DNA from 2 places in the Glutamicibacter sp. X7 genome. Region 2 is predicted to be linked to the other one. Evidence: riboswitches for the same ligand, from Rfam matches in the RefSeq annotation. Region 2 holds a riboswitch; the other holds the start of a gene.

Region 1 (6,383 bases), 420 kb from region 2:
TCCGAGTCTTACTGTGCGGCCACAGCGTCCAGCTTGTTCACGCGCAGTTCGAAGCGGTCGTTGTCCATGACCTTGGCCCATGCCTGAGCGAAGTCCTTGACGAACTTCTCCTTGACATCGTCCGAAGCGTAGAACTCGGCCAGAGCGCGCAGCTCCGAGTTGGCACCGAAGACCAGGTCCACGCGGCTACCGGTCCAGCGACCGTCGGCGGTGGTGTAGGTCTGCTCGTCGGCCGACGGGATCCAGGTCTGTCCCAGATCCAGCAGGTTCACGAAGAAGTCGTTGGTCAGCACGCCCGGGGTGTCGGTGAAGACGCCCAGGTTCGAGCCATCCCAGTTGTTGCCCAGCACGCGCAGGCCACCGGTCAGGACGGTCAGCTCCGGAGCGGACAGACCCAGCAGGTTGGCGCGGTCGATCAGCAGGTACTCGGCCGGCAGGTTGATGAAGCCGGAGTTGTAGTTGCGCAGGCCATCGGAAACCGGCTCCAACCAAGCGAACTGGTCGACGTCGGTCTGCTCCTGAGTGGCGTCCACGCGACCCGGGGTGAAAGGCACAACGATGTTGTGGCCGGCGGCGAGAGCAGCCTGCTCCACGCCGACGTTACCGGCAAGCACCACGACGTCAGCGAAGGAAACCTTCACGTCCGACTCGGCGTTGAACTCGTCAACGATCTGCTCGAGCACGGCGATGACCGGCTTGAGCTGCTCCGGCTGGTTGACCTTCCAGGAAACCTGTGGCTCCAGGCGGATGCGACCACCGTTGGCGCCACCACGCTTGTCCGAGCTGCGGTACGAGGCCGCAGCCTTCCAAGCGGTGGAGACCAGCTGCTGGATGGTCAGACCGGAAGCGGCGATCTTTTCCTTCAGCACAGCGATCTCGGCGTCGCCGATTACGCGCTCCGGAGCGGCCGGCAGCGGATCCTGCCATGGCAGATCCTCGGCCGGAACCTCTGGGCCGAGGTAGCGCGACTTCGGGCCCATGTCACGGTGGGTCAGCTTGAACCAAGCGCGAGCGAAGGCGTCGGCGAAGTCCTCCGGGTGATCCTTGAAGTGCTTCGAGATCTCGGAGTAGATCGGGTCGAAGCGCAGGGCCAGGTCACTGGTGAGCATGCGAGGCTCGCGACGCTGGGATGGGTTGTGAGCCATCGGCACCATGTCGGCGCCGGCGCCGGCCTTCGGACGCCACTGCTTGGCGCCGGCCGGGGACTCGAACAGCTCCCACTCGTAGGCGAAGAGGATGTGGAAGAACTCGTTGTCCCAACGGGTCGGGTGGTAGGTCCAGGTGACCTCCAGGCCCGAGGTGACGGTGTCGTCACCGTGGCCGGTGCCGTAACCGTTGGCCCAACCCAGGCCCTGGGCCTCAAGCGGAGCGGCTTCGGTGTCCGGGCCGAGCTTATCGTCCTTGTGGGCGCCGTGAGTCTTACCGAAGGTGTGGCCACCGGCGATCAGTGCCACGGTCTCGCGGTCGTCCATGCCCATGCGGCGGAAGGTTTCGCGGATGTCGCGGGCCGAGGCCAGCGGATCCGGGTTACCGTTCGGGCCTTCCGGGTTCACGTAGATCAGACCCATCTGGACGGCGGCCAGCGGAGCTTCCAGCTCGCGGTCGCCGCTGTAACGCTCGTCGTCCAGCCATACCTTTTCCGGACCCCAGTACACGTCATCGTCGGCTTCCCAGACGTCCGGGCGGCCACCGGCGAAGCCGAAGGTCTTGAAGCCCATGTCTTCCAGGGCCACGTTACCGGCGAGGATGAACAGGTCGGCCCAGGACAGTGCCTGGCCGTACTTCTTCTTGATTGGCCAGAGCAGGCGGCGAGCCTTGTCCAGGCTGACGTTATCCGGCCAAGCGTTCAGCGGGGCGAAGCGCTGCTGACCGGTTCCGCCACCACCGCGGCCATCGTGCGAACGGTAGGTACCGGCCGAGTGCCAGGCCATACGGATCATGAACGGGCCGTAGTGACCGAAGTCTGCTGGCCACCAGTCCTTGGAATCCTTCTGCAGGTTGGCGATATCGGCCTTGACGGCAGCCAGATCCAGGCTCTGGAAGGCGGTGGCGTAGTCGAAGTCCTCATCGGCCGGGTTGGTCACCGAGGTGTTCTTGGCCAGAATCTTCAGGTTTAGCTTGTTGGGCCACCACTCACTGTTGGCGTTGCCCTGAGTTGGGTGGACTCGGCCTGCGCCGACCACGGGGCACTTGCCTGCGTTCTCAGACATTTGGTTCCTTCCAGGGAATTGGGTTGGGGGATAATCGCGCATCCCGACGGCTATGGACCGTTGGATGCGGTGAATTCGTTACGGTGTCTGCGAGGAAAACTGGCACTCGGGGCACAGCCCCCAGTAGATAACCTCGGCCTCGTCGATCAGGAAGCCATGGTCATCCGAGGCGCAAAGGCAGGGTGAATCTCCCACGGAGCAATCCACATCGGCAACCATGCCGCAATTGCGGCACACCACATGGTGATGGTTGTCGCCTACCCGCGCCTCATAACGTGCGCTGTGCCCATGAGGCTGAATTTTGCGTACCACGCCCAGCTCGGTGAGGAGCTTAAGGGAGTCATAGACAGCCTGATGAGACACCGTCGGGTACTGTTCACGCACCGCTGCGATCACCGTTTCGGTGTCCGCGTGCGGATGCGAGGTGACGGCAGAGAGCACCGCGACGCGTGGACGCGTCACGCGCAGGGATGCCGCCCGCAGTACCTCTTCGATTCCGACCATCTCAGTCACAGTCTCCAGCATGACGGCTTTTTTTGAATGAGTCAAGATAACGAAAGGTGTGTTGCAGGTTACGTAAACTTAACGCGCTCGGTACGGTTTCGTGGTCTCCAACGGGGGCTCGTGTTGCCGCATTAATCGGCGCCCCGTGCCGCGCACATTTTCGCGGAGTTGGCTTTGGTGCACCTAGCGCGAACGTAACCTGCCGTGCCTTGGTTTCACCGGGAGATCCTTCAGGTTGGGCCCGGTAGTGGTGAACGTAGTATTCCCCTGTGTTCCGGAGGGCACCAGTTCACCGTGGGCGGCAACCAGAAGACGCCAGTCTCGCGACAGCGCAGGTCCACGGGGGAGTGCGAGAACTAGGTGGCTCGCTGGTTGATCGGAGCAAGGCGCATGCACCGGTGTGGCCTGCCGCAGGGGCGATGTGCGCTGTATTAGTCGGTGTGGTTATCGACGCTGAGCAAATCCTGCAACATGTTGCGGTGCGCGCCGAAGTCGCCGTCGCGGCGCTGGTGCCCGGCCGCGGTGTCTAGGCGCAGATCCCGGATGACGCCGGCCGGAATGCCCGGTGCCTCGCGGCCCAGTACGATCACTCGGTCCGCTAACTGCAGGGCCTCGTCGACATCGTGGGTCACGAGCAACACTGTGGTGGGAATGGCCGCGTGAACCGCGCGCAACAGCTCCTGCAATTCGAGTCGAGTCAGCGCATCCAGAGCCCCGAAGGGTTCATCAAGGAGCAGCACGCCGGGGCGGCGGGCTAGGGCGCGAGCCAGCGAGACGCGTTGCGCAAGGCCGTCTGAGATTTCCTGCGGGTGCACGTCGGCTACCTGTGCCAGGCCGGTAATCTCGAGCAGTTCATCGATCAGGGTGGTGCCCTCGTTCTGGTCCAAACCCAGTGGCAGGCCGAGCTCGATATTTTCGCGAATCGAACGCCACGGCAGCAGTCTTGGTTCTTGGAAGGCGACCGAGCAGCGCTCGTCAATCCCGGCCACCGGCAAGTCGCCGATGAGCACCTGCCCGGAGCTTGGCGTATCTAGCCCGCTAGCTGCGCGCAACAAGGTGGATTTTCCGCATCCGCTTGGGCCCAGAATGGCCACCAGTTCACCGGCGGCGATCTCGAGGTTAAAGTCCTGCAGTACTCGGCGGGTTTCGCTGCGTGTGCTAAAGGTGCGTGCAAGCCGGCGGAAGCTCAGCGGCAGGGCAGTATTGGTTGAGGTGTGCGCGGGTGCGTAGGCAAGTGCCATGATCATCTCCATCGGTTCTGGCGGTAGCACCGTCCGCGACCAGTTCATGGGCGTGGTGGTTGCTGCGGCGTCGTCGAGCCAGATCTCTCGGCCGCTCGGGATGGTTCCGCAACAATCGAACCGCGTCGAATGAACCGAGGGCAAACCTTTCGTAACATGACGAATCTTCGAAAGATGGTGGCCGGACGCGAGAAATTCTGATTCTTCTTTTGATAAGTGTGGATTCGTTGATGAACTTGAAGGATCGACGAAGCGCCTTTCGTGGCCACCGGCCTACATCTCCTGAAGTATGACTGGCGTCACTACTACGGCTCGTTACTTTGTGACGCCCGGCTTGGGACGTGAAAGGACGTAACGCTACAAATGATTACGAACCCATCCAGAGCGGCCGAGAGATCTGGCTCGACGACGCCGCAGCAACCACCCGCGTGACGGGCCGGTGCTACCGCCAGATCCGATGGAAAGAAATGAGGATTTTTCCAGTGTCTTTCGACAACGCCAACATGGACTTCAACGCATTGAGTGACCCCGCCGGGGCTTCGGCCCGTAATCTAGATGACCACGTAGAGCCGGTGGCCGTGCGCCAACTGTTAAAGGTCACTCCCGGGCCGTGCGCGGATGAGCAGTACGAACGCCTGGCTGCGATTTTTCGTCCGGTGTTCGCGCAAATCGCTGACGGAACCAATGAACGCGAGCAGCTTCGTCAGCTTCCCTTTGAACAGGTCGGCTGGCTCAATCGCGAGCGTTTTGGGGCGTTGCGGTTACCGGTCGAAGCCGGTGGCCACGGGGCACGGCTTTCGGATGTATTTCGCTTGTTGATCGAGTTGGCTGAGGCGGATTCCCACATTGCTCAACTGTGGCGGGCGCATATTGCCTTCACCGAGCATGTGCTCCGGCTTGAGGACGAGGCACTGCGTAAAAAGTGGATCGCGCGCATTGCGTCCGGACATATCGTCGGTAACGCCTACACCGAAAAGGGCGGCAATCCGCTCGGGACACTGAATACGGCCGTCAGTGAGGTCAATGGCCGCTGGGTCGTTAACGGCGAAAAGTACTATTGCACCGGCACCATTTTCGCGGATTGGACCACCGTCGCGGTCAGCCACCCGCAGCGCCCGGGGCGTCACATTGCCGTGGTTTCCACCCAGCACAGCGGCGTTAAAATCATCGATGACTGGGACGGGTTCGGCCAGCAACTGACCGGCACCGGCACCACCGAATTCAGCAATGTCCCGGTAGATAGCTTCATGCCCGAAGACCCCATCGATCCGGAAGCCGCGATCTTCCAGCTCGTGCTGCTTGCGGTCCAGGCAGGTATCGGCCGGTCGGCGCTGAACGACATGCGCCTGGCGGTTCAGTCGCGTACCCGCAGCTTCTCCACCGGCACCGGCGTGCCGGTGCATCAGGAACCACAGGTATTGCAATTGGTCGGGGAGGTCTCCGGTGCGGTGTTCGCCAGCGATGCGGTGGTGATGGGGGCCGTTTTGGAGGTTGAAGCCGCGCTGGCCGACAGCAACCTCAATGACCACGAGCGTTTCGCCGTGTGTGAGCTGGCCGCCAACCGCGCGCAGAGCGTAGTGCAGCCCATGGTTATCGCTGCCACCAATAAGCTTTTCGACGGGCTGGGGGCTTCGGCCACCCGAGCGTCCTTTAACTTCGACCGGCACTGGCGCAATGCGCGCACCATCGCCACCCACAATCCTGCGGTCTACAAGTCACGTATCGTTGGCGACTACGAAATCAACGGTGTGCAACCCAAGCGCCTGTCGGTAACCGGCGAGGTGACCTCAACGTCTCATACCAACACCACTGGCGGATTCTAGAGGCGGCTGGCTTCCCATGCGCCGGAACTGACGCGGAACTCTGACCAAACTCGTCGCGATGAACTGTCCCGTGCCTCGGCCCGGGACAGCGATCGATGACACGCTCGATCATCCCCGTGGACACAAAGAGCGCTGGCCCCAGACAGAAGTCTGGGGCCAGCGACTTTTTGAAGCTACGTGCTGCCGTTACTTGCCTTCGGTAATCGGGCCAAGCACCGGATCGTCGGCGTATGCCTCGGTGACGTTCTCCTTGGTTACGATCTGCGGATCCAGCAGATTCGCCGGAACGGTCTTCGAGCCGTTATCGAAGGACTCTGCATCGGTGACCTTTGGCTCTTCACCAGCCTGTAGTGCCTTGACCATATCGATCGCCTCGGCCACCAGGTTGCGGGTGTCCTTGTTGATCGTGGAGTACTGCTCCCCGGCCATGATCGACTTCACCGATTCGACCTCGGAGTCCTGACCGGTGACCACCGGAAGATCCTTACCGGCAGCCTTGACCGAGGTCAGCACGGCGCGGGCCAGGGTGTCATTCGGGGAGAGCACACCATCGAGGTCTTCCTTGCCGTAGTTACCGGTCAAGATGGTGTCCATGCGCTTCTGCG
Region 2 (6,383 bases):
CGCCGCCCGGCTGCGCGTCGCGCGCAATCTGCGATTCCACGGCGCGAGCGACCACAATCGTCGAGGTTCCGGCCTGCATCCGATCGACGATCACGCAACGCACCCAGGCGCGCACCCCGTCAAACACGGGTTCGCCGGTCTCCAGGCGCGTCCAGGTCTGGGCCTGCGCGAAGCGGTCGATGCCACTGGTGGCACCCAGCTTCGCCACCTCCACGTCGTTGCCGTCGAGGAAATGCACCACAACGCTCTCGGCCCGCAAAAGAGCTTCGGCGGTCGAGGAGAGCGACGAGATCGAGAACACGAGCAGTGGAGGCTCGGCGCTCACCGAGGCGACCGATGAGGCGGTTAGGGCCACCGGCCCGTCGCCAGCATCGGCCGTGATGACCGTGACGCCGCTGGGGTGTCCGCGAAAGACGGCCTTGAAGTCCTCGGCGGCCAGAGAGGATGCCGAAGCGTGCATAGCGTCACCGATCGGTGCCTCGGTGGTCGTAATTTCAGACGTGGGCACCGACAAGCTCCTCGCGGAGGATGGAGGCACCCGCGCTCAGTGCGCTCAGCTTAGCCAGCGCAACATCCCGGGGGAACGGTGCCATACCGCAGTTGGTGCTTGGGATCAGCTTGTCCGCGTCGACGTACTCAAGCGCCGCCCGCAAGGTCTGGGCGACCTCGTCCGGGGTTTCGATCTCCACATTGGCCACGTCGATCGCGCCGAGCATGACCTTCTTGCCGCGTACGAGCTCGACAACCTCGAGCGGAACGTTCGAGTGATGCGACTCCAAGGAAACGGTGTCGATTGAGGAGCGCTGCAGCAGCGGGAAGGACTTCTCGTAGTGGCGCCACTGGGTGCCGAGAGTCGCCTTCCAATCGTTATTTGCCTTGATGCCGTAACCGAAGCAGATGTGCACCACGGTCTCTGCCTTCAGTCCCTGGCAGGCACGTTCCAGCGCCGCGACGCCCCAGTCGGCGACCTCATCGAAGAATACGTTGAACGCTGGCTCATCAAACTGGATGATGTCGACGCCGGCGGCCTCGAGCTCCTTCGCCTCCTGGTTCAGGATGGTTGCGAATTCCCACGCAAGCTTCTCGCGGCTGCGGTAGTGCGCGTCGTAGAGCGTGTCGACCATCGTCATCGGGCCGGGAAGGGTCCACTTGATCTGGCGGTCGGTACAGGAACGCAGGAAGGCCGCGTCCTGGACGAACACCGGCTTCTCGCGCTCGACGGCGCCGACGACGCTGGGAACGCTCGCGTCATAGCGGTCGCGGATGCGCACGGTCTCGCGCTTGTCAAAATCAACCCCGGTCAGGTGCTCGATGAAGGTCGTGACGAAGTGCTGGCGGCTTTGTTCGCCGTCGCTAATGATGTCGATGCCACGGTGGGTCTGCTCCAGCACGGCCGCGCGCATGGCATCGTACTTGCCTTCGCGCAGTTCGCTACCCTCGAGTTTCCAGGGGGACCAGAGCGTCTCGGGCTGAGCCAACCAGGAGGGCTTGGGTAGGCTGCCGACGATCGAGGTCGGAAGTAACTTGTTAGTCATGGTGCGTCCTTGGATCTTTAAGCGACGGGAGTCGGGTAGGCGGCGGCCCACTGTTCGAGTAGTTCGCGGTTCGGCGTGATGAAGTGCTCCTCGGTGTACCGGCCCTGCGTCGCCCCGAGACGGGTGCGCTCCTCGCGATCGTAGGAGATCAGGGTCCGCGAGAAATCATGTGCGCTCAGGCTGGGGCGGTAGACCGCCGGCGCGGCCGAGTTCGCATTGTAGATCTCGGGGCGGTAGATCTTCTGGAACGTCTCCATGGTGCTGATGGTGCTGATCAGCTGCAGGTTGGTGTAGTCGTTGAGCAGGTCGCCACGGAAGTAGAAGGCCAGTGGTGCGACGCTGCCGGCAGGCATGAAGTAGCGCACCCGCAGACCCATCTTCGCGAAGTACGCGTCGGTGAGCGAGTAGTCTTCCTGCTGGTACTCAAGACCCAATACCGGGTGGCTATTGCCCGTGCGGCGGTAGGTCTTGGAGGTGGAGACGCTGATGCAAATCACCGGTAGTTGCGCGAAGCGCTCCTGGTAGGCCTCGGAGTCGAGGAAGTGCTGGAAGAGCTGACCGTGCAGGTCACCGAAATCCTGCGGGAGCGCCGGGGTGCCCGACTCGTCGACCGCGGCGGGCAGGACCACGCTGAAGTCATAGTCGCGTACGTAGGAGGAGAAGTTATTACCGACGATGCCGTGGGTCCGGGTGCCGGTCTGCTTATCGAGAATCCAGGTATCGAGCACCTCGAGCAGCGGGAACTGCTGAGGCCCGTCGTTGGAGGTGAAGTGCACATTGGCCGAGATGATCTTCAGTTCGAGGGCGTAGCGGTCCCCGTCCGGGTTGTCCCAGTGTGCCAGCGCGTTGAAACGGCGGTTGATCATCGTCAACGCGTTGCGCAGGTTCTCCTGGCGGTTCTCACCGCGGGCCAGGTTGGCGAAGTTCGTCGTAATGCGCGAGCTCGCCGACGGGGTGTAGTGCTCGTCGAAGTCAGTGGTGCTGATGCTAAAGGTAAACGCGTGTGCCATGGCGGCCAATCTGGTGCTAGGGGGCCTGAAGTAAGGCCGGGGGAAGTCGTTTCGTCAATCATGCAGGGAATCGGCGGATATCAGGTAACTCGACGTGACTATGGATTCGTATAGACTAAATCTATGGCTCAAGGAGTGAACGGTCTCACGCTGCAACAGCTGCGCTATTTCCTCACGGTTGCCTCCGAGGGGTCGATCTCCGCGGCCGCCGACCTGCTCTACGTCGCACAGCCAACGATGTCCGCGGCGATGAAGGAACTCGAAACCCGGGTGGGGCGCAGACTTCTGGTCCGCTCCGCGCGGGGCGTGGCACTGACCGTCGAGGGCGGGGAATTCCTCGGCTACGCCCGGCAGGTACTCGAACAGGTCGAACTGCTCGAACAGCGCTATCTCGACCGGCCGCCGGCACCCCGCCTCCTCGGGATCTCCACCCAGCACTATTCTTTCGCCGTCGATGCCTTCGTGAAGATGGTCCAGGCCAGCGGGGCCGAGCAGTACGAGTTCTCGCTGCGCGAGACACGCACCGAGGACATCATCGAAGATGTCCGCACACTACGCAGTGAAATCGGCATTCTCTACCGCAACGACTTCAACCGAAAGGTCATCGACAAACTGCTGCGCGAGTCCCGGCTGGTGTTCCACCCGCTATTCCTCGCCGACCCGCACATCTTCATCTCGCGTAGCAACCCGCTGGCCTCGCGGGAGCGGGCGACCCTCGAAGATCTCGAGGAGCTACCGCGGCTCACCTTCGACCAGGGGGCGAGCAACTCCTTCTACTTCGCCGAGGAAATCCTCTCCACGCTCTCGAGCAAACGCGAAATTCGGGTCTCCGATCGTGCAACCATCTTCAACCTGATGATCGGACTCGGCGGGTACACGATCTCGACCGGCATCATCAGCGACGAACTCGACCCCTCGATCGTGGCCATCCCGCTGGATGTGGACGAACGCATCGAGATCGGCTGGATCGACCACGCCGCGGTCCCGCTCACCGACCAGGCCCAGCGCTACCTCGACGAGGTGCGTTCGGTGGTCGCGAGCTTCGGAGTTCACCTGCTCGGCTGACGTCTTCCCTGCGCGTCATGAACTGTCATCGGGCGACCCGGCGCGACATCTTTTGGCGCTTAGACCCCGGAATTTCGCGGATTTTGGCTCACCGCGCATGTCATAAAGAGGCGTTAACCGGGCCGTCAATATGACGACACTGCGACATATGACGCGGATTGGCGTTGTGTGAAGCACGGGGTTCGGTGCCGTTTGCCTCGTCGGGCGCCCATGCCGAACCATGGACATACAACACCCCATCAAGAGCGACCGAGAGATCTGGCTCGTCGACGTCGCAGCAACCATCGGGAAACCGAAAGGTGCTACCGCCAGGAACGATGGAGCAGTTCCGACAACGCCCTTGGACGTTGCGCTGTGCCTCGTACCGTGAAGGGGAGGGCAGCAACCCTCCCTACCAGGTACCTCGCATAGACGCCGATCGGTGCACTCCCTCGTGTGACGAGAAACGAGGAGGAGACATGAGCGAAGCAATGGCATCGCCACCGGGCCAACACGCACCGGTGCGCCACGTCGCCACCAGTATGCAACGCACCGGCATGCGCATCAGCGCGCACGCCTGATCTCCGCCCACCCCACCCGACATCCAACCGGCAAGGAACACGCACATATGTCACAGCCGAACAGCACCTGGCACGGGGCCACCTCAGCAGTCCACGCCGGATACTCGCCCGAGGGCCCCTACCGTCCACTCACCGTCCCGGTCTACGCCGCCGCGGCCTACGAATTCGGCTCGCACGCCGAGGCCATCGAAAAATTTGCGTTGCGCGAACCCGGATTCACCTACTCCCGCACCGGCAATCCCACGGTCGCTGCCCTCGAAGCACGCGTCGCCACCCTCGAAGGCGGGGCCCAAGCGGTGGCCACCGCCACCGGGCAGGCCGCCGTCGCCCTCTCGCTGCTGGCGCTGACCCAGGGCGCGAAGCACATCGTCGCCTCGAATAAGCTCTACGGCGGCACCGTGGACCTGTTCACCGACTCCTTCAACGACTTCGGAATCCGCGTGAGCTTTGTCGACCCGGAAGACCTCAGCGCCTGGGCCGACGCCATCGAAGAGGACACCCGCGCCTTCTTCGTCGAATCGGTCTCCAACCCGCTGTGCACGCTGCTCGACCTGCAGGGACTCTCCGAGCTAGCACACCGCCACAACATTCCGGTGGTCGTCGACAACACGTTGGCCACCCCCGCGAACTACCGCCCGATCGAGCACGGGGCCGATATCGTCGTGCACTCGGCCACCAAGGCGCTTGCCGGACACGGCCAGGTGCTTGGCGGACTGGTCGTCGACGCGGGAACCTTCGATTTCTCCGACGCCGCACGCTGGCCGCAGATCGCCGCGCCGCGTCCGCGCTACGGGCAGTACTCCCTGCTCGAACGCTACGGCAGCGCCGCCTACGCCATGCTGGTGCGCTCCAAATTCCTGCATGACCTCGGGCCCTCGCTGTCGCCGGCCGCCGCCTCCGGCATTCTCACCGGCATCGAGACGCTCAATGTGCGCACCGAACGGGTGCAGCGTACCGTGCTGGAACTTGCCGAGGCCGCCGCCGGGCACGCGCTGGTGCGCCGGGTGCACCACCCGAGCCAGCCGGGGCACCAGGACCACGAGCTGGCCGCCCACGTCGCCCCGCGCGGCACCGGCTGCGTGCTGGCCATCGAACTGGCCGACGCCTCCCTGGTCTCCCCGGTGCTCGACGCCCTGCAGCTCTTCACCCTGGCCGCAAACATCGGCGACGTGCGCTCGATGGTGGTCCACCCGGCCACCATGACCCACTGTCGACTCAACGACGAACAACTGGCCGCCGCCGGACTCTCCAAGGCAACGCTGCGCCTATCCATCGGTCTCGAGGAGCCGGCCGACCTCATCGCCGACCTGTTCCAGGCCCTGGATCACGCCGCCGCACAGATCACCCTCGCCCCGGAAGGAGCCTTCGCATGAGCACCTCACCACGCCACGGATTCAACACCCTGGCCGTCCACGCCGGCCAAGGCAAAGACCCGCACACCGGGGCGGTCATCCCGCCCATCTACCAAACCAGCACCTTCATCCAAGACGGCATCAACGTGTTGCGTGCCGGGCATGAATACTCGCGCGGCTCCAACCCCACCCGGGGCGGCTTCGAAGAGCAGCTCAGCGCCCTCGAAGGCGGGGCCGCGGGTTTCTCCTTCGCCTCCGGCATCGCCGCCGAAGACGCCCTGCTGCGCGCCGTGCTCGCCCCGGGCGATCACATTGTGCTCGGCGCCGACGGCTACGGCGGCACCAACCGGCTGATCACCCGGTTACACCACAAGTGGGGGATCAGTGCCAGCACCGTGGATATCACCAACCTCGATCAGGTGCGCGGCGCGCTGCGCCCAAACACCGCCCTGCTCTGGCTGGAAACCCCCTCCAATCCGCTGCTGGGCATCGCCGACATCGCCGGGTGGGCCGCGCTGGCCCACGAAGCCGGGGCGCTGCTCGTCGTCGATAACACCTTCGCCACCCCCTACCTGCAACGCCCGCTGGATTTTGGGGCGCATGCGGTGGTGCACTCCACCACCAAATACATTGGCGGGCATTCCGACGTGCTCGGCGGTGCGGTCATCGTCGCCGACTATCTGCACCGCGGACAGTCGCTGGCCGAGGCCGTGGGCTACCAGCAATTCGCCGGCGGCGCGGTCTCCGGGCCGCAGGATAACTATCTGGCCGCCCGCGGGCTGAAAACCCTGGGGTTGCGCATGGAACGGCACTGCGCCACCGCCGTCCGCATTGCGCACTGGCTCACCGAACAACCGCAGG

The links. A riboswitch is a leader RNA that binds a small molecule or an ion and turns the genes downstream of it on or off. The one in region 2 is predicted to bind S-adenosylmethionine.
Region 1: it holds a riboswitch for S-adenosylmethionine, as region 2 does, so the genes downstream of both, ACYU0X_RS01625 (acyl-CoA dehydrogenase family protein) here and ACYU0X_RS03665 (O-acetylhomoserine aminocarboxypropyltransferase/cysteine synthase family protein) in region 2, are expected to answer to the same signal.

The regions. Positions count from the first base shown of each region.
Region 1 covers NZ_CM142678.1:305,578-311,960, forward strand. Annotated here, with positions in the region: gene katG (catalase/peroxidase HPI) at 9-2,210, opposite strand; gene ACYU0X_RS01615 (Fur family transcriptional regulator) at 2,289-2,714, opposite strand; gene ACYU0X_RS01620 (ABC transporter ATP-binding protein) at 3,146-3,955, opposite strand; SAM riboswitch class I at 3,961-4,062, opposite strand; SAM riboswitch class I at 4,328-4,419, shown strand; gene ACYU0X_RS01625 (acyl-CoA dehydrogenase family protein) at 4,438-5,778, shown strand; gene ACYU0X_RS01630 (substrate-binding domain-containing protein) at 5,965-6,383, opposite strand, start outside.
Region 2 covers NZ_CM142678.1:721,870-728,252, forward strand. Annotated here, with positions in the region: gene ACYU0X_RS03645 (flavin reductase family protein) at 1-460, opposite strand, end outside; gene ACYU0X_RS03650 (methionine synthase) at 495-1,535, opposite strand; gene ACYU0X_RS03655 (DUF1852 domain-containing protein) at 1,553-2,545, opposite strand; gene ACYU0X_RS03660 (LysR family transcriptional regulator) at 2,669-3,610, shown strand; SAM riboswitch class I at 3,844-3,934, shown strand; gene ACYU0X_RS03665 (O-acetylhomoserine aminocarboxypropyltransferase/cysteine synthase family protein) at 4,218-5,543, shown strand; gene ACYU0X_RS03670 (cystathionine gamma-synthase) at 5,540-6,383, shown strand, end outside.